2 regions of the Alteromonas sp. ABM1_013 genome follow, and region 2 is predicted to be linked to the other one. Evidence: riboswitches for the same ligand, from Rfam matches in the RefSeq annotation. Region 2 holds a riboswitch; the other holds the start of a gene.
What was found. A riboswitch is a leader RNA that binds a small molecule or an ion and turns the genes downstream of it on or off. The one in region 2 is predicted to bind thiamine pyrophosphate.
Positions count from the first base shown of each region.

Region 1: another riboswitch for thiamine pyrophosphate. It lies ahead of thiC (phosphomethylpyrimidine synthase ThiC); the one in region 2 lies ahead of ACXAGK_RS03575 (TonB-dependent receptor).

Region 1 covers NZ_JBSWXH010000006.1:122,450-132,487, reverse strand. The annotation lists gene gmk (guanylate kinase) at 1-250, opposite strand, end outside; gene ACXAGK_RS17775 (alpha/beta hydrolase) at 528-1,199, shown strand; gene ACXAGK_RS17770 (GGDEF domain-containing protein) at 1,363-2,424, opposite strand; gene hemC (hydroxymethylbilane synthase) at 2,622-3,560, shown strand; gene ACXAGK_RS17760 (uroporphyrinogen-III synthase) at 3,640-4,371, shown strand; gene ACXAGK_RS17755 (uroporphyrinogen-III C-methyltransferase) at 4,372-5,544, shown strand; gene ACXAGK_RS17750 (heme biosynthesis HemY N-terminal domain-containing protein) at 5,541-6,716, shown strand; TPP riboswitch at 6,832-6,943, shown strand; gene thiC (phosphomethylpyrimidine synthase ThiC) at 7,218-9,128, shown strand; gene thiE (thiamine phosphate synthase) at 9,125-10,038, shown strand, end outside.
Region 2 covers NZ_JBSWXH010000001.1:837,469-847,506, reverse strand. The annotation lists gene ACXAGK_RS03600 (alanine acetyltransferase) at 1-584, opposite strand, end outside; tRNA gene ACXAGK_RS03595 (tRNA-Trp) at 941-1,017, opposite strand; gene ACXAGK_RS03590 (phosphotransferase) at 1,202-2,062, opposite strand; gene pnuC (nicotinamide riboside transporter PnuC) at 2,028-2,672, opposite strand; gene ACXAGK_RS03580 (hypothetical protein) at 2,672-2,935, opposite strand; gene ACXAGK_RS03575 (TonB-dependent receptor) at 2,950-5,040, opposite strand; TPP riboswitch at 5,096-5,199, opposite strand; gene ACXAGK_RS03570 (acyl-CoA thioesterase) at 5,329-5,754, opposite strand; gene ACXAGK_RS03565 (GNAT family N-acetyltransferase) at 5,814-8,090, shown strand; gene ACXAGK_RS03560 (tetratricopeptide repeat protein) at 8,244-9,509, opposite strand; gene ACXAGK_RS03555 (energy transducer TonB) at 9,512-10,038, opposite strand, start outside.

The sequences.
Region 1 (10,038 bases), on a different contig from region 2:
CAAACACTTCTGCGTACTCAAAAAATACGCCTTGTTCGATAAGTGCTTCAAACTGTTCTCGGCTTACAAAATGGTAATGCACACCGTCGACTTCACCCGGCCGCGGTTGACGTGTGGTATGAGACACAGACACCTGCATAGGCGTGGCTGCATTGCCTTCATACTTTTCCATTAGTGCCTTGATAAGGCTTGATTTTCCTGCTCCTGAAGGAGCAGCAAGAATAAATAAATTACCGAGTAGTGAAGCCATAGGATATTAAAATTCTATCAAAATGTGGTGATTTCAAGCGGCAATGATAGCATATGAAGCCATTGCGCCGTAACTGCGATTATCTGGTTTATCCATTGATGGTACATACTCTTTAGTCGCAGACCGGTGTTAGTAAAATAAATAACAATAATAATTTTCCAAGAGTTATGGGGTCAGAGTCGTGACTCTGACCCCACCATTCTTGGGAAGACAGAGATTGCCCGTGAGAAAGGATAACCATTGGTGATAAAGCAACAACAAAACTAGGAAATAAAGAATGACTCAGCAACTTCTGCCGTGCGTAGAGATAAACCCATCCACTACGCCTGATGCCTGCGTTATCTGGCTACATGGTTTAGGCGATTCCGGCCACGGGTTTGCGCCTATCGTGCCTGAACTTAAACTTCCCGAATCAATGGCGGTCAAATTTCTCTTTCCCCATGCACCTGAGCGCCCCGTAACCATTAACGGTGGCATGCGTATGCGAGCATGGTACGACATCAAATCATTAGACTTTGAAAGTCGTGCCGATTTAGAAGGCGTGAAAGAGTCTGCTGCACAAGTAGAAGCACTTATTGAAGCGCAAATTGAAAGTGGTATTCCCAGTGAACGCATAGTGCTTGCTGGATTTTCTCAAGGCGGTGTTATTGCGCTTCACTTAGCGCCTCGATATGACCGTAAGTTTGCTGGCGTTATCGCGCTATCAACCTACATGTGTGAGCCATCGCTACTTGCAAGTGAGGCAACAGACACCAACCGTGAAACGCCTATTATGATGGCCCACGGTGACCAGGACGAAGTGGTACCGGTATTTATGGGCAACGCGGCATTTAAAACGATAAATGAGAGCGGTTTTAACGCTACTTGGCAGACGTATACAATGCAGCATAATGTCTGCATGCAAGAACTAAACGATATCAGCGCTTGGCTTCAGAAGGTTTTAAACTAACTTTTACGATGCCTTACTCAACAATGCCATACCCAGTGTGATAGCTAGCTACAGGGCTAATTATCGCACTGCGTCAAGCAGCTTTTCGGCTATTACCATTAGATTTACTCGTCTCCGCTATACTTGGCATTAAGACAAAAAGCAGAAACTCTCATACGTAGCGCTATTCAGCAACGCGGTTTCTGCCCCCATTTTTTGCTTTATATAGGTTGTCGTCAGCCTGCTTTAAGCTAGCGTGTAGTTTGTCATCGGTAAGTGCGGTAGCTACACCAAAACTGGCAGTAATCTTGTGATTGATATCCCCTTCTATAAATGGGCTTTCTTCAACAACCGTTCTCATTTTTTCCGCAAGTTTTACGCCTTGGCTCAACGGCGCCAAAGGAAAGAGGACTAAAAACTCTTCACCACCGGTGCGCGCAATGACATCAGATGCTCTAACTGCACCTTTGATAACGGTAGTGAAGTGGATTAGTACCTCATCACCGATATCATGCCCATAGGAGTCGTTTATTTTTTTGAAGTGGTCTATATCGACAACCACTGCGGTAAGGGGGAAATAGGCACCAGGGTCTTTCATGGCACGTTCAAAAAAGACAGTTTCTAAAAATCGTCTATTCGGTAACTTGGTGAGTGGATCAGTATTTGCCTGTTTCATCCGCTCTAAGTTTTCACGCAGCATTTCTTTTCGACTTTTGTGCCAAAAATTTTCGCCAATAAAAGCAACGCAAATAAAACAGAATGTAGCGATCAAGAACCGTGAAACATGCTCATCAGGGTATTTAGCAACAATAGTGTCTTGGTTGTAGAGCATATAAATCGACAGCACCATGGTGACAGCAACATAGACCATGGCAGGCTTGAATCGCACCACTATTATTTGTACGAAAAGCAAAGGAAAAATGAAGTACAGTCCAGTGTTATTCAGCCCGCCGGTATAAATCAAGGCATTGATGGTAAAAAGAACAATAAGCCCTGCAAAATAATAGAACACATCACTTTTGGGGAAAATATGTGAAAGCGCAACGTTAAGGTAAATAACGGTTGCGGATGTAGCTAATACACTAACCAACAATGGGTTGTTGGTACCAAAATTGAGCCACGCCATAAATGCGATTATGGTGCCACCAACATAGGAAATAAAATACAACGTCAGTTTGCGTCTTTTTACTTCAGCTTCGTCTTGTTGTGCGTTTCTTAGTAATTGACCAATTGGCGTGTTGTCCATCTAACAACTCTACTCCCCGAATTTATAAGCAGACACTTCATCCAACTACAGCATAGACGTATATGTGCACAAAAACCAAATAGAAAACTGCGCCTAATTTCAAACATTAACCCAGAAAATGCGTATACTACGAAGTATCTCGTATAACGTTGTGTTACAGCGTTTAAGTTTCTTTTTTTACAGAGTTTGGAATAGCCATGAGTCACCTCAACACTACCCGCACCGTTCGAATTGCTACTAGAAAAAGCGCGCTAGCGCTTTGGCAAGCAGAGTATGTGAAGGCAAAATTAATGGAGCATTATCCATCAATGACCGTTGAGCTTGTGCCTATGAGTACCCAGGGCGATAAAATTTTAGACACGCCATTGGCGAAAATTGGTGGTAAAGGATTGTTCATCAAAGAACTTGAAATAGCTATGCTGGAAGGCCGTGCTGATATCGCGGTTCACTCAATGAAAGATGTCCCGGTAGAGTTTCCTGAAGGTTTTGGTCTGCACGCTATTTGTGAACGCGAAAACCCGTTTGACGCCTTTGTTTCTAATAACCACGATAGCCTAGATGCGTTACCACAAGGCGCAGTTGTCGGCACATCTAGCCTTCGCAGACAGTGCCAAATTCGCAAATATCGTCCGGATCTTGTCATAAAAGACCTGCGCGGTAACGTCAACACCCGCCTAGCCAAGCTCGACGCTGGTGAGTACGACGCTATTATCTTGGCTTCCGCTGGTCTTATTCGCCTTGAAATGGAATCTCGTATTCGCATGGCATTACCTGCCGACATTTCGCTGCCGGCTGTAGGCCAAGGCGCTGTAGGAATTGAATGCCGTAATGACGATAAAGAGCTAATTAACTTGCTACAAGCGTTAAATCATAACGATACCAACACCCGTGTTACCGCAGAGCGCGCCATGAATGAGAGATTGGAAGGCGGCTGCCAAGTACCTATTGGTAGTTTTGCTACCCTAGACGGCGACGTACTAACCTTAACGGGTATGGTTGGCAAACCAGATGGCTCTGAGCTGCTGTTTGCATCGGCTACCGCGTCACGCGAGAAAGCGACTGATATCGGTATTGAAGTGGCGGAAGCCCTCTTAGAGCAAGGTGCCGGAGAAATTCTTAAAGCACTTTATAACTAAGTTATATTTAGTAGAAGCGCGCATTTCTATAGGCAAATAGGAATGCGCAGCAGACTTAAAAGGATGAGAGTTAAATAAAATGCTTCTGTTCACGCGCCCACTGCCAAAATTAAAAGCGAGTGCTTCGGCTTTCGAACAAGCGGGCATTAATGCGGTCGGGATCGCCACTTCTGACATTATTAACATCTCTTCTGAACAAAAAGCCGCGGCAGAGTATTTAGCCCTAAATACAGTAAACGCAATTATTGTTACCAGCGTATACGCTGTGAATAGTGTTATTTCGGGGCTGCGTGACACAGCCACCCCACTCCCTTTGATTATTGCCGTTGGCGATGCCACTGCGCGCAAACTGCAGGCTGGCCTTGAAACGTTTTCTTCGGCGAATGTTGTTACTCCAAAGGTCCATACATCCGAAGGTATACTGGCAATGCATCAGCTTAATGAGGCAAACTGTAAGCATGTCGTTATTATTAAAGGTGAAGGTGGACGAGAAGCCATAGCAAAAGGATTAGACGAAAAAGGTATTTTAGTAAATAGCTTTTGCGTTTATAAAAGGGAGCAACTTACACGCCCAGTTTGCACAAAACGTTGGAAAATGGGCGAAGTTAGCGGCATTATCGCTACAAGCGAAGCAATGGCACTGCAACTGATAGAACAATTTGGTAACGCTTTGTTAGCCTTTAAATGGTTAACAGTGAGTGACCGAGTCGCCCAAACCCTTAACAGTAAAGGTGTTAAAGAGGTAGCGGTATGTCAGCGAGCCACCGATCAGGCACTCATCGCCTGGGTAAAGGATAACTGGGAGTATTGAATGGCCAACAATAATGAAAATAGCCCACAAAAAGAGGAACTCGTAAAAGTGGAAGCTGAAAAAGAAGTAATTGAGTCTTCTGCCACGCAGAGTGAATCGACTGAGACTGGCGCTAAGAAGAAGAAATCATCAGGCAATGGCCTGCTATGGTTCGTTGTAATCATTTTGCTCTTAGCCGTAATAGGCATGGCTGGCGCGGGCTACTGGTATTACATGCAGCAGCAATCGGCTAGCGCAGATTCTACCAACGCACAGCAAAGCAACACGGCAAAGTTAAACAATATCGAACGCGAGCGTAGTGACATCTTAGCGACGCTAGAAGACGTGTCGCGAACGAATAAAGCCTTACAAGATACGGTAGATGAACTTAAGTCCGAGAACGAGAAACTTAGCTTACAGGCCGAGTCTACCCTTCAACAGCTTAATAATATGGAAGGTCGCCGCCCTGCCGACTGGCTAATTGCAGAAGCTGACTATTTAGTTCGTATGGCGGGCAGAAAGCTTTGGCTGGAGAACGATGTTCGCACAGCAATCTTACTGCTAGTTAATGCGGATAAACGCTTAAAGTCTTTGGCCGACCCGTCGGTGCTACCCGTTCGCGCTACGCTAGCTGAAGATATTCAAACCCTTCAACAGCTAAACCCGGTGTCGCAAAGCTCAGTGGCGCTTGCGCTTACCGGCATGATTGCACAAATTGATAAGCTTCCCCTTGATACTTTTGAGAAGCCTGAAGACGCTAACGCAGAAGACACCACCTTGTCTGAGTCGGCTGACGACTGGCAGGACAACCTTGCGAAGGTGTGGCGTTCGTTGGTAAATGATTTTCTTACCGTTAAAACTATTGAAGGCCCGGTTGAGCCAGTACTTTCATTAGAAGCGCAGTTCTTGGCAAAAGAGCAGCTTCGTCTGCAGCTTATGCACGCACAAACCGCCGCACTTCAAGGCGATGCTGGCCTTTACAGCCAATCACTTCAATATGCACAAACGCTGCTTACAGAAAAATACGATACTGAAAAAAGCCAAGTAACCGGCTTTGTGGATGCACTTCAAAACCTAATGGCTACCGATGTATCGCGTCCAATACCTACAGAGCTAGCGTCACAAAAACCGCTAGAGCGTCTACTGGATAGCCGCGTTAAGCAAGTGTTCGGACAAGGAGCAAGTGCACTATGAAATGGTTAGCTATTGCCCTTGCGGTATTAGCCGCATTCGTTGTTGCGCTTATTGTTGGTCCAATGATTCTTGGCGATAAAGGTTACGTACTTATTTCCCTAGGCAGCACAGCTATTGAAATGACCGTGATCAGCTTTTGTATTTTGGTCATTGGTGCCGTTATTGCCTGGTATGTGTTATCCCGTTTTGTTTTGTGGGCATTAAGCTTAATTACAGGCTCACATAAATGGTTCGGCACCTTAGGTGAACGTAAGCGCAAGCGCGCGTTTTACGATGGCTTGCACGCCATGGCCGCAGGTGATTTTGATTCGGCACAAAAAGCGTTAGGCAAAACCACCAATGGTGATTTTGAAGGCGTAAACTATTTAGCCTCAGCGCAAATTGCCTTTGCCAACGACGACCTAGCCAAAGCTCGTTACTTTCTGGTTCAAGCCACCGACTTTCCGAAAGCGAAAGTAGCTGCAACGGTAATGCATGCACGCATTGATGTAGCTGAAGAAAAGTTTGAGGCTGCACTCGAAAAGCTTAACGAACTAGACGAGCAAGATCGTGACAACAAGCAGGTTGTGCAGCTAAAAGCGCAAATTCTTGCCAAGCTAGGTAAGTGGCAGGTGCTTCAAGAGAATTTATCTGGCTGGCGTAAAGCCTTGCCTAAAGCTGACTACACCGCGTGGAGCCAGCGTATTGCTAAAGGTAAGTTTGCAGAAATTGCCAGTAAGCAAGGTGCAGTTGAGCTTAAATCATACTGGGACACCCTGCCTCGTAAATTACGTCATGACGACGCTTATCGCGCCGCTTACATTCAACAACTTCTTGACCAAGGTATGCATGCCGACGCTCAAGGTTTGTTAGTTGAATGGCAAAAACGTGGCCCGAACAGCGCGCTATTCCCGCTGTTCACACAGCTTAATATTCCTGATGCATCGCCATCATTACGTTTACTTGAAAGCTGGATAAAGCAGGACGAAGAAAACGTTGAGCTTTATTCCACGCTAGGCCAAGTGGCGTTCAACTCTGGCGACGATGTGTTGGCGGAAAAAGCATTGCTTAAAGCCACTAAAATGCAGTCGCGCAAAGAAGATTTATTACTTTTGTCTGCAATTAGCGAACGCAAGCACGACACAGCCACTGCACTTCAGCTTTATAAGGAAGGCCAGCAACTAGCGAGCTAAATGAATATTCGTTTAGCTTTCTGGTAGTACTTGTATTCCTACTAAAGTTGAAGATATAGTAAAAGGGAATTCTCAATTCGGGCTGCTTAAATAAAAAACAGCCCGAACTGAAACAAACAACTTGTCGGAGTGCTTCACTGTTAACCCAGTAAGCTGAGACCGCGAAAGTGGGATCCGTAGAACCTGATCAGGCTAATACCTGCGAAGGGAACAAGAAAATACAATGTGCACAATGTTAAACCGAGGTTTAGCGTTGTGAAGCGAAGTTGTTTTGCTGTTGATGATACAGACACACCCATTACGGTGTGGCTAGTTACTCAAGGTAAACTGCTCAAGTTTATCATCAAGTGAATATCAACGGTGTAAAGGGCTGTAATCACCAGTACCTTCACCAACAATCTCGCTAAAGTAACGGGCTTATCCCCTTCTACACTTACACACTGTATTCTCCTTCACTCCTGACAAGCATTTTTAGAACCTAAATTTAAAAGGTAAAATGCTATGTCGAACAGACGCGAACAACGCCAACAAGCTCAGCAATTCATAAATGAACTAGCCGGCGAAGCTTACCCCAATTCCACACGCTACTACGAGTGTGGTAGCCGCAACGATATCCGCGTAGCCATGCGCCTTATCCACCAGCACGATAGCCTAATCGGTGGCACCGAAGAAAACCCTATCTTAGAGCCGAACCCACCTATTCCAGTGTATGACACCTCAGGGCCCTACGGCGACCCGCAAGAAAACATAGATGTACATAAAGGTTTAAGCCCGCTTCGACAAAAGTGGATTGAAGAACGCAGTGATACGTTCGAGCTAGAAGGCGTATCATCAAGCTTTGCAAAAGAACGTGAAAACGACATTTTTACTGAAGATTTCCGCTTTATTCGCAGCCGCAAACCTCTAAAAGCAAAAGCAGGAAAAAACGTCACTCAGCTTCACTACGCAAGACAGGGCATTATTACCCCTGAAATGGAATACATTGCCATTCGTGAAAACATGGGCCGCCAAGCTATTAAAGATGCGGAGCTAACGCAGCAGCACAAAGGCGAGCACTTTGGCGCGAATTTGCCCAATACCATCACGCCAGAATTTGTACGTCAGGAAGTGGCAGCAGGCCGCGCCATTATTCCCTGTAACATTAACCACCCCGAACTAGAGCCAATGATTATTGGCCGTAACTTCTTGGTGAAAATTAACGCGAATATTGGTAATTCAGCAGTCACCTCGTCTATCGAAGAAGAAGTAGAAAAGCTGGTGTGGTCAACGCGCTGGGGCGCCGATACCATCATGGACTTATCTACCGGCAGAAATATTCACGAAACCCGCGAGTGGCTGCTGCGAAATAGCCCGGTACCTCTTGGCACCGTACCTATCTACCAAGCGCTGGAAAAAGTAAACGGTGTGGCTGAAGACTTAACCTGGGAGATGTTTAAAGACACCCTAATTGAGCAGGCCGAGCAAGGGGTAGACTACTTCACTATTCACGCTGGCGTATTGCTAGAGTACGTGCACCTTACCGCAAAGCGGGTTACTGGAATTGTATCTCGCGGCGGTTCAATCATGGCGAAGTGGTGCTTAAGCCACCACCAGCAAAGCTTTTTGTACGAACACTTCCACGATATTTGCGAAATATGCGCGAAATACGATGTAGCACTATCGCTAGGTGACGGTTTGCGCCCTGGTAGCGTGGCCGATGCCAACGACGGCGCGCAATTCTCTGAGTTACGTACCCTCGGTGAGCTGACTAAAATTGCCTGGAAATACGATGTTCAGGTAATGATTGAAGGCCCAGGGCATGTGCCAATGCATATGATTAAAGCGAACATGGAAGAGCAGCTTAAGCACTGTCACGAAGCGCCGTTTTATACCCTTGGCCCGCTTACCACAGACATTGCACCTGGCTACGATCACTTCACCTCAGGTATTGGTGCCGCCATGATTGGTTGGTACGGCTGCGCAATGCTGTGCTACGTAACGCCTAAAGAGCATTTGGGTTTACCTAACAAAGAAGACGTAAAGCAAGGGCTTATTACCTACAAAATAGCGGCCCACGCTGCTGACTTGGCAAAAGGCCACCCCGGTGCGCAAATACGCGACAATGCTATGTCGAAAGCGCGCTTCGAGTTTAGATGGGAAGATCAGTTTAACTTAGCACTTGACCCTCACACTGCCCGTGCCTATCACGATGAAACCTTGCCGCAGGCTTCTGGTAAAGTTGCGCACTTTTGCTCTATGTGCGGCCCAAAATTCTGCAGCATGAAAATTTCTCAGGAAGTACGTGACGTCGCTAAACAAGCAGAGCAACAAAAGTTTGAGAAAGAAAAAGGCATGAAAGACATGGCTGATGCGTTTAATCAATCGGGCGCTGAGCTTTATCACACTACAGATAGCAAGGTAGAGCTGCCATGACAAACAGCCACCTAACCACACCCATACTAGAGCCACCTAGCGCAAGGCTGCCGGTGGTATGGTGTATAGGCGGCGTTGATTCAAGCGGTGGCGCGGGTATAACCCGCGACGCCATCACGCTTGCCGATTTAAGCGTTCATGCCTGTGTGCTCACCACACAACTTACTGTGCAATCAAACCAGCATCTGCTTAGTACAGAAAGCATGAGTGCATCTGCTTTAAACCAGCAGTGGCAAGTGCTTTACGAAGATACGCCACCACGCGCTATTAAAATTGGCGCGATCGCAAACGATGAGCAAGCGCTTTTACTTTGCGCACGTATTCAGTCGTTAATAAAGCCTCGCCCGTTTGTGATATGGGACCCTGTGCAGTCTTCTTCATCTGGCGGCATGTTAAGCGATTTAAGCGAAAGCGTTGTTGACGAGTTGCTGAACACAGTAGATTTGGTTACCCCAAATATCGACGAGCTCGCTTGGCTGTCTAATTTGCTGGTAAACGACGATACCAGCCTAGCGTCAGCAATAAACCGGCTTATTGGAAAAGGGGCGAAGAGTGTTTACGTTAAAGGCGGCCACGCCGAATGGCAGACTCAGGCATATGACACCTTTGTTTGTGCCTCGCACACCCTTCACTTTAGTCAGCCGATAATCAATAACGGTAAACTTCGGGGCACTGGCTGCATGTTAGCAAGTGCAATTGCAGCATTTATCGTTCACGACTATTGCATAGAAGATGCCCTCACCCTAGCAAATGCTTATGTGTGTGAAGTAAGGCGAAAGACCCTTTGCGAGTCTGATACGGACAGCACTGAGGCGCATAATAATGGGGCTAATTTGCCCACGTACTTCCCGCGAACTAACAGTTTCCCCGCCCACGCCGTAAGCTTTCCAAAGGTAAACTTTCACCAAGG
Region 2 (10,038 bases):
AGTTTAAGCGGTGTGGCTGGCAATATAATGGCAGTTTCAGTTACTGATAGCGTACGCCCAATCATTATGGTGCTAGCCCAATGTGACGGAATACCTAACTGAACACAGGCTAGCTGCAAGTCTTTAAGCCATTGCTGAGACTTCGCTTTCTGTTCGGCACTTAACGGGATACCTTCTGGCGATAAAGGTCCTTTAGCTTCGCTTTGCGCGACTTCTGATTTATTCGCGACATTTTGCTCAGTTGCTTCATTTGATAGCGCGCGACGAGTAGGCATTTCGGCTGTGACAGCAACTTTAGGCTTAGGTTTATCTTTTGCTCCACTGCCTACATTTGCCCTTAATTGGGCAAGGCGTGACTGTTTTTCTTCTTGCGAGATTGCCGTTGACGGCGGCTTATTTTCCTGACCGTTTTGGCTAAAAGGTGTTTGTGGCGATGTACTAACAGCCGCACCATGCGTTGACGCTGAGGTACTGCCTTCTTTTAAGCCTTCCTGCTTTTTCATCTTCGCATGGGCGTCTTTAGTGATCCACACTGGGATCCCCATTTCCTGTAATACCGCCTGCTGATATGAAGTAAGAGACATTGCGTAAAAGACCTAAAGTAAATAAACCGTTGTTTGCCCAAGTTTACTAAAGTTGCTGAGCTGAATGAATAACTATCGCATTCTTTTACCTAAAGTGCGCTATGCCGTATGCACACAAAGAATAATAAATACTACCCATCAGCCAGAGAGGCATTGGAATCTTTTACTTTACAAGCATTACGACTTAAAGCATTAGCTAACGCTTAGGCTATTGAGTATTTAAACTCACGTGGCAAAACACTAATAGTAAGCACTATGAATAAAAACTATGAAAAATAGGCTTGTAGAAAAAACGAGATAAGTAGTTTACAAAGAAGTTTGTTTATTTGAACTGAATCGTTCACAAGAAGAGAAAGTGGCAGGGGTGGAGGGACTCGAACCCCCAACCATCGGTTTTGGAGACCGCTGTTCTACCAATTCGAACTACACCCCTAGCGCGCTGTGCATTATACGGATGACATTAAAAAGGTAAAGCCTTTTTATCACTACCATGCACTGCATGCTTAATTAACACGCAATGCGCTGTTTTTTCAATCGAATAACGTCAAATATGTCTGTTTCTAACCATTGAACTAACCTTAAGCAAAGGCAAGCCTAAAGCGCTTCACGCTTTGCGTTTAATTACTTTTATTCGCATTGAGCGCAGCAAACCACAGGTCGTTTGTTATATGGACAATGTCAGAATGTAGCTTGAACTTGTTCAATGCATCGCCTTCGTCAATATTCATGACATTTGCATAGTGAGCAACTAATTCTTCGCTTTCATTCTTGTTAAGTTTATTGATAAGGCAACAGCTTGCTAAGTCGAAGTAACGATTTCCCATTGCAGCATACTCCCAATCAATGACTTTTATCGAGTTGTTGGTACCAAGCAATAGGTGATTAATCAACAAGTCGTTGTGGCACAACACGCAGTCTTCATCGTCTTGCTCACTTTTGATTACGCTCTTTTGAAGCGCCTGCGCCTTTAAATAAAGTTCACTGCCCGTATCAAGTTTTGCGACATCACAATAATGCTGCCACCTTGAAACTAAATTTAACGGCCTTGCGGTAATAGACAACGAATGAATGCGCACTAAGGTTTCAGCTAACATGTGTGAAGGATGTCTAGTTGAAGAAAGCTTAGCGCTTGCACTATGACTTTCCCACTGTTCAATCCAGATTGTTTCATCATCGCTTAACCAAATTGGTTGCGGCGCTATTCCCTCTTCATATAGCCGTTGCTGTAGAGCAAACTGATGTTTACGTTCCACACCACTGAAATCATCATCACCCAACCACTTAACGGCTAAATCTATGGGCACATCTTCACACTTTTGACGAACGTTAATTTGAGGGTTACCTTCAGCCAAACTTAACAGGTTATTCGCTGGGTCTTGAAGGCGATAAACACGGTTTACCGCGCCAGCAGGATGTACCGAAACATTTGCACTGTCGCTGAGATTAAGCGCCTTTTGCAGCGTGGCGATGATATCCAACCTGTTCACCTTGTTTTTTATATTGCGCCAACCATTGATAATGGCCGAATACTGCGAACCCTACGTAGCCTAGGAACAGGCAGGCAGACAATGCATAGCCCACTTGCAGGTATAAATATGCCGAAGCTAAATTTATGAAAAACCAGTAAACCCAATTTTGCAGTATCTTATGGGCCACCATAAATGTGGTAACCACACTCAATAAATTGATACTCGCATCTAATAGTAGGTACTCACTATTAAATTGCGAACCAGCCACTTCAGAGAGAACCCATGCGAGTAATAACATGCTTGGGACAATGAGCGAGTGCAACCACAGCGGCCAATAAAGTACTGGCTTTACCTCGCCATCTTCCGCCCCTTTAGACCACTGATAATAACCGTATCCCGCCATTACCATGTAAAAGAAATTAAGCGCAGACTGAAATGGCAACGTCACCTGCCAGAATAACCAAGTATAAATAGCTGTGCTTACAAAGGCACAGAGCCAGCACCAGCTATTTTGTTTAGCCGCTAATAATACATAGGCGATGGCAAGAGCAACCGCTACCCACTCTAGCAGTGAAGTAGCGGCAATTTGAGAAGTGAACTCAGAAAAGAAGTTAGCCATTAAGATGACTTTCTTGCTTGCATAGCATCGAAGTTTAAAAACTTAGCAACGAAAATAGCCTGCCCCACTTCTTCGTGAGTTCTCTGCATTTCATCGCCGAGTACTTTCATAACAACGCCATAGTCACCTGTAACCTGCGTGCTGGTAGAACATGTTGTCACCGTGATATCACTATAGCTATTTAACCTATCGATAAAATCTTGAATAGGTGGAATATATTCGTTAACCAAAGGGTACAACGACAGTTCAACCATAACTTGCATGTCTTTTTCCTTTTTTAAAACGCGTATTTAACAGTGATACCAAACTGGCGACCGTTACCTATTTGGTAATATGGTTCGTTAAACGCATACTCATCGCGAGGGTCGTTGCTGAAACCACCAAAACCTCGAGTGTAATACTCGCGGTCAAATGCATTTTGAACCCACAGTGAGGTCTGCCAATCACCGTGTAACACTACAATTTCAGAATTAATCAGTGTTGTGCTTGGCGCGGTTACATCATGGCCGTCAGAAAAACGGTATTCGCTTTTATAGTCTATATCTAAGCGCCATAGCATGGTGTCTGTAAGTGCGTACTCACTGTAAATGTTTGCGGTCCACTTTGGTGACTGAGCCTGTCTTTGCTCAGATACTTCAGTACCGTCTGCTAGTGTATACCCTTCAAATGTAGCGCTTAGATAACCAACACTTGCATCTAACTGCCATGCATCGCTAGCAAACCAACTCAGTTCTAGCTCGGCCCCTTTGTTTGTACCCAAATCAGCATTATCGATAATATCTACAAAACCTGCCGTGCCGTCATCGCGAGTGATAACGTCAAAATCACTTACCTGCGTATCTGTTCTATCCATGTAGAAAATAGCAGCGCGAGCAACTAAGTCAGGCGTTAGCAAGGGGCCTTTTACACCCACTTCATAGTTCCAGTTGTATTCTTCATCAAAGAAACGTTGATTATCGTTTACTCGGCTGTCGGGATTAAAGCCTGCGCCTTTAAAACCCCGTGAAATGCTGCCGTAGTAGAAGTGGTCGCCTTGCGTATACTGAAGCGCTACCTTTCCGCCAACCATGGTGGTGTCAAACGCGCGTGTAAGTTGGTTGTTATCGGCGTAATCGAAGTCATAGTTTTCTACTCTCACTCCGGCTACAAGCACTAAGTTGTCCTTCAAACGGCTTTCCGTCTGAGCATAGATAGCAGTAGTCGTTGGGGTATACTCACTGGCAAAGTCACTATCAAGGTATGTGTACTGACGAAGTAACTTTTCTTCTGTGTTTTTATAAAATACGCCTAACGTCCAGTCTGTCATACCGTCGAAAAGCGCAGCACTGTCAGACGACACAAAACGCACCTCACCGGTTTGGGTTTCGACATCTCGGTAGTACGCATCAAAATACGTATAACCCCACGGGTGGAAGCCATCGAATGTCCAATCTTCATCGTATCCATACGCGATGTTATGAGACGCATGAGTGGCAATAAGGATGAAGTCGCCCGCGGCTGTACTGGTAGTTGAGCGTGCGCTTACTGCATGCGTTTGGTGTTCGTCAAAACCTGGCTCGTCAGACAGTGTTTTGTTATCGTTATCGAGCGAAAATGCATCGTAACCGTTGTCAATATCATACCAGCGGTAGGTAAGTGCAAGCGTGGTTCGTTCGTCTACGCTGCCTTCAACGGCAAAGCGCAATGCGGTCTCATCGATATTGTTAGTGTCGCTTCTATCTAGAAAGGTGTTTTCTACAAAGCCATCGCTACGGTTATGAACAAGTGCAACGCGATATCCCCAATCCGAATTAATTTCATCACCCGTTGCCCCTTCAATACGGTAGCTCTCTTTGTTACCAATGCGGGCTTCTACGTAGTCTGGCGCGTCGCCACCTACGTTATTACTAGAAAGCTTAACCGCACCAGCGAGTGCGCCTGTGCCGTAAAGCGTAGCCTGAGGTCCGCGATAGACTTCTAGTTGCTTTGTATCAAAAATGATACCTGCTGCAGCAAGGCCTGAAAAATCAAAATCATCGACAATAAAGCTTACGGAAGGGTTGATTGGTTCAGCGAACTGGCTACGCTCACCAATACCGCGAATTTGCACGAAGCGGCCGCGCGATGCACCCGCAGCAAAGTTAACATTTGGAATACTGTTTAACACACTGTCGATGTGACTTGGCTGCCTGCTGAGAAGACGCTCCTGATCTAAAATCGTCGCGCTAGCACTTAGCTGGTCAAGTGTAGTTTGTCGAAAGTCACCAGATACGACGACTCGTTCAATATCAGAAGGCGTGTTTTTTGACGTGTTGTTCACTGCAGATTCTTGCGCAAAGGCAGCAACAGAACTTGCTAGCAATGATAGTGTGAAAAGTGTTTTATACATGGGATCTCTTGTTCTTATTTAAGAAAAAAGATCCGGGTCTAACGGCAGGTGATAAGGCTATGCTGTGAACCATCCCTACGCCGGTATTATCCGGATCAGGTGTAAGGGTTCCCACGTGTGTGGATCTCAGACCGTAAACGGACACCCCTTGGTATAGTGTTGGGCTACGCAAATAGCAACCTCAACGTATGCGACGGAGTCTACCAGTTAGATACACGCCGTCAAGCAGATAAGACATCAAGCTAAGGTTATAATTTTTATATGATATAAGGTATTGAAAGCCCGAGGCTATTCAGTGTCAATATTCATATTAAGACGACGTACTTCATCGTCAGTCTGTGCTTTTAACCCTTCTAGCGTTTTGCCGTGAGCCGTTGGTTGGCGAGTATCTGGGTCAACCTTTACGAATACAATGTCATCTGCAAAGCAGATAGTTTTCTTAGTGGCCTTGTTGCGCACTAGACAACTTACGGTAATAGATGACCGGCCTACGGCTTTGGTTTCCAGACCAAACTCTACAATATCACCTTGCATCGCTGGTGATTCAAAACTAATTTCGCCAATATGCTTAGTCACTAAACAATTGGTCTCTAACTGACAGATTGCCCAAATGGCAGCCTCTTCGTCTATCCATTCTAACGCGCGGCCACCGAATAAAGAATTGGCGTAATTAAGATCATTTGGCATAACTAAACGCCGAGAAAGAAAGCGCATTCGAATTCCTCACAATAAATCGCTACTATAGCGTTAGATTATACCGAAAAAACTGATTCATGGCGCTAAATCAATTACGCGAATGGCTTCTTGCCCCCTATAGTAAAAAAAGCTGCGACAATGGCTGCGAAAACAGCTCACTCTTATCAGACGTAACTTACCCACTTCACCGAAGAATGCTGGTAATTTCTGGTCATGATACGCTCTGTGAAGCCGCACTATCCATTATTCAGACTTTAGCTGATGACACTTCCACTTTGAGCGTAGCGACCTTTACTAGTGCAGAGCTAAAAGGAAAGAGACGGAAAAAAGTGCTTGGCAGCGAGTACGATATTGCGACATTGGATTGTAGGGATTCTTTTAAGCCTGGTGATGCAATGGCAGTGGCAGGCATAGTAAAACACCACGGGTGTTTAATACTTATCTGTCCTGAGTTGGAACAGTGGAGCAGCAATGCTTCAGTTTCTTTTCTTTCAGAAGGCTTTACACTCGCCCATAGCCGATACCTGGCACGCTTTATTGACTGCCTGCATGCCGAAACTAGAATAGCAATAATTACTGAATCCACAGCTAGACTACCGGATTTAGCAACCTATCGAGTAGAGAAGCTTTCCTTAGATAATGCCTATAGAGGTTCTCTATTTCGTTCCAAAGAACAAGAAAGCACATACGGCCGTTTGTACCAGTCTTACTCGTTAAATAAGTTGAACACCTTGCTCACTGCTCCGAGGGGGAGAGGTAAATCTTCTTTGTTAGGTATATTTATTGACAGCTTAGTGAGGAAGGGTAAAAACGTGTTACTTACCAGCGAGCAGCGTGAAAACGTTGCTAACGTAATGTCTCATTTTCACCACTTTGATGACAGCAAGAAAACAGGCAGTCAGTTTCATCATACCGACTCTGTGAATCAAGAACACCGAGCAGTTGAAAACGGAAGAAGGTCCTTAGGCTCTGTAAAATGGGTACCGCCTGACAGCGAACTGCTATACAACAAAAACCATACAGCGTATGACCTTGTTGTAGTCGATGAGGCCGCCTCAATGCCCCTTCCAGCCATAAACCGTATCATAGCAACAAACCCTCAGTGGATTTTGAGCACCACGCTGCAAGGCTATGAGGGTTCAGGAAACGGGTTTATTCATAAACTCGTTCCTAACTTGCCTAACGACAGCATTCATTTAACCCTGTCGACCCCCCTGCGATGGTTTGAGAACGACCCTGTTGAAGCATTCTTTGACAGCGCATGTTTATTTGAGGGCAGCTATGCCGACGATAACATCACAGGTATTGAGTCAGAAGACAACCTTGAATTAATAGAGAGATGCAAATTCTGTATAAGTTCTTTTGAAAACTTAAACGAAAGCACGCTTCAGCAAGTCATGACTCTGCTTGCACTGGCGCACTACCAAACCACGCCAGACGATTTTATGCGTTTACTGGATAGTCCTGACGTAATGGTTGCCACACTGAAGTTGGGCACTCTTGTGTTAGCAGCCGCAATTATAAATATTGAAGGTGGGATTAGATTAACCCATGTATCAACTGGTATTGCTGCGGGACAGCGCCGTCCTAAAGGCCATTTAGCCGCGCAAAGGCTTACCCTGCTTTCTAGTACTCCTAAAGCTGCCACGTATAATTATTGGAGAATTAACCGTATTGCTGTACATCCGAAACTTCAGGGGAGAGGCTTGGGTAGTTATGTAGTTAATAAAGTCGTTAACGCAGCCCGTGAACAGTCCATAGATGCAACTTGCACGTCCTACGGGACAACATTGAAGCTAGATAACTTTTGGACTCAAAATGGTTTTGACATAGTTGATTATGGCCGAAAACCTAACAAGGCCAGTGGTGAGACGAGCGCGTTAGCTGTGCTGCCCCTTTCCCCTAAAACAACTGAACTTGTAGCTAACCTTATGTCATTAAAAGCAAGCTTTGACGCCACCAATGTGCATGAACTTTCCAAAACCGTGATCGAAATCTATATAGCAAAGCTGAGTCATTTTATTCAGGGTACAAGAACGTTAGAAGATGTTTGGCCAATTTTGCATAAGTTGTCGAAAGAAGCGCAATCTGACGCTCAGTTTAAAGCGCAAAGTAATGCCCGAGATTGCCGCAATATGCCTAGAATAACTGGGGATACGCAGGAAAAGTTAGACCTACTGATAGAGGTGGTAAATGCAAAAAGCTACCTAACAACCCTATTCAGCAATTCGTTCATAGATATAAAGCGAATCGAGGGTGTTTTAATAAATAATGGCATTAACGTAAATGGGTTGAAAGAAGCTACCTCATTAATAAGAACTGAGTTGCGCCCTGCTTTTGACCAGTTACAGTAAAAACACTAAGCCTAGCTATTAGTTTTTACAGGCGTGTTTTTTACTATCCTGTAGCCTTTTACCTTAACTCTCGTCTTACTTATCTTTTAAACACTACAAATTACTAGGCAAAAAAAAAGCCTCCCGAGGGAGGCTTTTGGCTAAATCCGAATATTAGATATTAATACCGCGGTTTTTAGCTTTTTCCTTGATGTAAGGTTCCCACGCTGCCGCGTTACGGCGTAGCGAGCGATCTTTCTTAGCTTCTTGTACATGCTTGTATGCAGATCTAAAGTTGCCCGCGTAGAAATTCGCTTCCATAAGTGTGAAGTGAATCTTCTCAGGGTTTTCAGCGCCACGCTCTAGAGCATTCTCTAGTGCTTTGATAGCGCCTTTATAGTCTTCTGCTACAAGTAAAAGCGTACCTTGTTTACGATAATGCTCAGGGTCTGAACTCTTAGCCGCAGCTTGTGCATACAAGTTTGCCGCTGTTTTAAAGTTTTTAGCCTGGTGATATGCATTAGCAATGTTTGCAATCATATCAGCATCGTTCTTCAACAAGCCTTCTTTCATGTGCTTTTCAAGAAGCTTAGCAGCCTTATAAGGCATACCGTTACTTTGATAAAGCTGAGCAAGCGTTTTGATTTCTGAATCTTTTTCTAGATAACCCTGCATGTATGCAAGTTCTAGCGTTGAAAGACCCTTTTTGTAGTCTTCAACCAAGATATAGAAAAAGCCAAGACGCGACCACCAAGTCTTTTCCTGAGGGAAAGTACTAACAAGATCTTCCGCTACAGAAACCGTTTCAGGGTACATCTTACGCTCGTAGTAAGAAGTTAGCTTAAGAACATAAGGGTTCTTGTTTGGCTCTTCATACAAAGCAATTGCCTTGTCTGCTGGCTCAATCATTTTAGCTAACTGCTTAGACTCAAAGTAAGCTTGCGCTAGGCGAGTGTACACATCAGCATCTTCCTTACAGGTAAATTCCATCCACTTGTTATACCATTTGATGGCATCAGTGTACTTCTCTTCCTGCATGCTCAAATCACCTATCAATTTAAGTGTTTGAGAGTGCTCTGTGTCGTTAAGTACTTTTGGCTCAACAGAGTCAACCAAATAGTTTAACGCCTTAACGCCCTGACCTTCTTGTGAAGCCAATAAGTTACCGATGAAACGTTTAACGTAAGCTTTATCAAAATCGTCTGAAGGGTCGATTTCATAAAGTACATTTAACGCTTCGGTAAGCTGGTCTTCATTATAGAATTCAAAAGCTTTTTGAACTTTTTTACCGGTACGCTCACCTACTAGCGTTGTTTTGCCCTTTTCATATCCAGGGCAAACAACAGGTGCCGACTGCGCTAGAGCAGCGGGTGCTGAAAGCACCGCACCTGCGCCTAGCACTAAAGCAACGGCTGACATTTTGAATGTACGTTTCATCATGATCATTGCTCCAGTTTAAAGTCTAGCTGTACGAACATGCCTGTCTGTCTAACTGGCTTGCCATCAACGATCTTAGGCTTGTATTTCCACTTACGTAGAGCACGACGTGCTTCACGGTCGAATACGCGCTTAGGTTCAGCTTCGATAACTTCGATATCTTCAACACCACCAACTTCGTTGATAGTGAAAGACAGTCTTACCCAACCTTCACGGCCATCACGGGCTGCATCAGGTGGATATTTCGGGTCGATACGAACGATAGGTGTAGCTTCACCGTCACGTTGCATTGCACCAACACCACCGATGTTTACACCAACACCACCTGTGTCGATAGCTGGAATAGCTAAGCTAAAGCCATCTGCATCAGGTTCCGCTGTTTCCGGCTCTACTTGCTCCATTTTAGGAGGCTGTGGAGGCGGAGGCGGTGGTGGTGGTGGAACACGAGTACGCGTTTGCGTCTGGTCGTCTGGTTCCTGCATTACAATATCGATAACCGGTGCAGGCGGAACTTCGTCTGCTGGTCTAGATG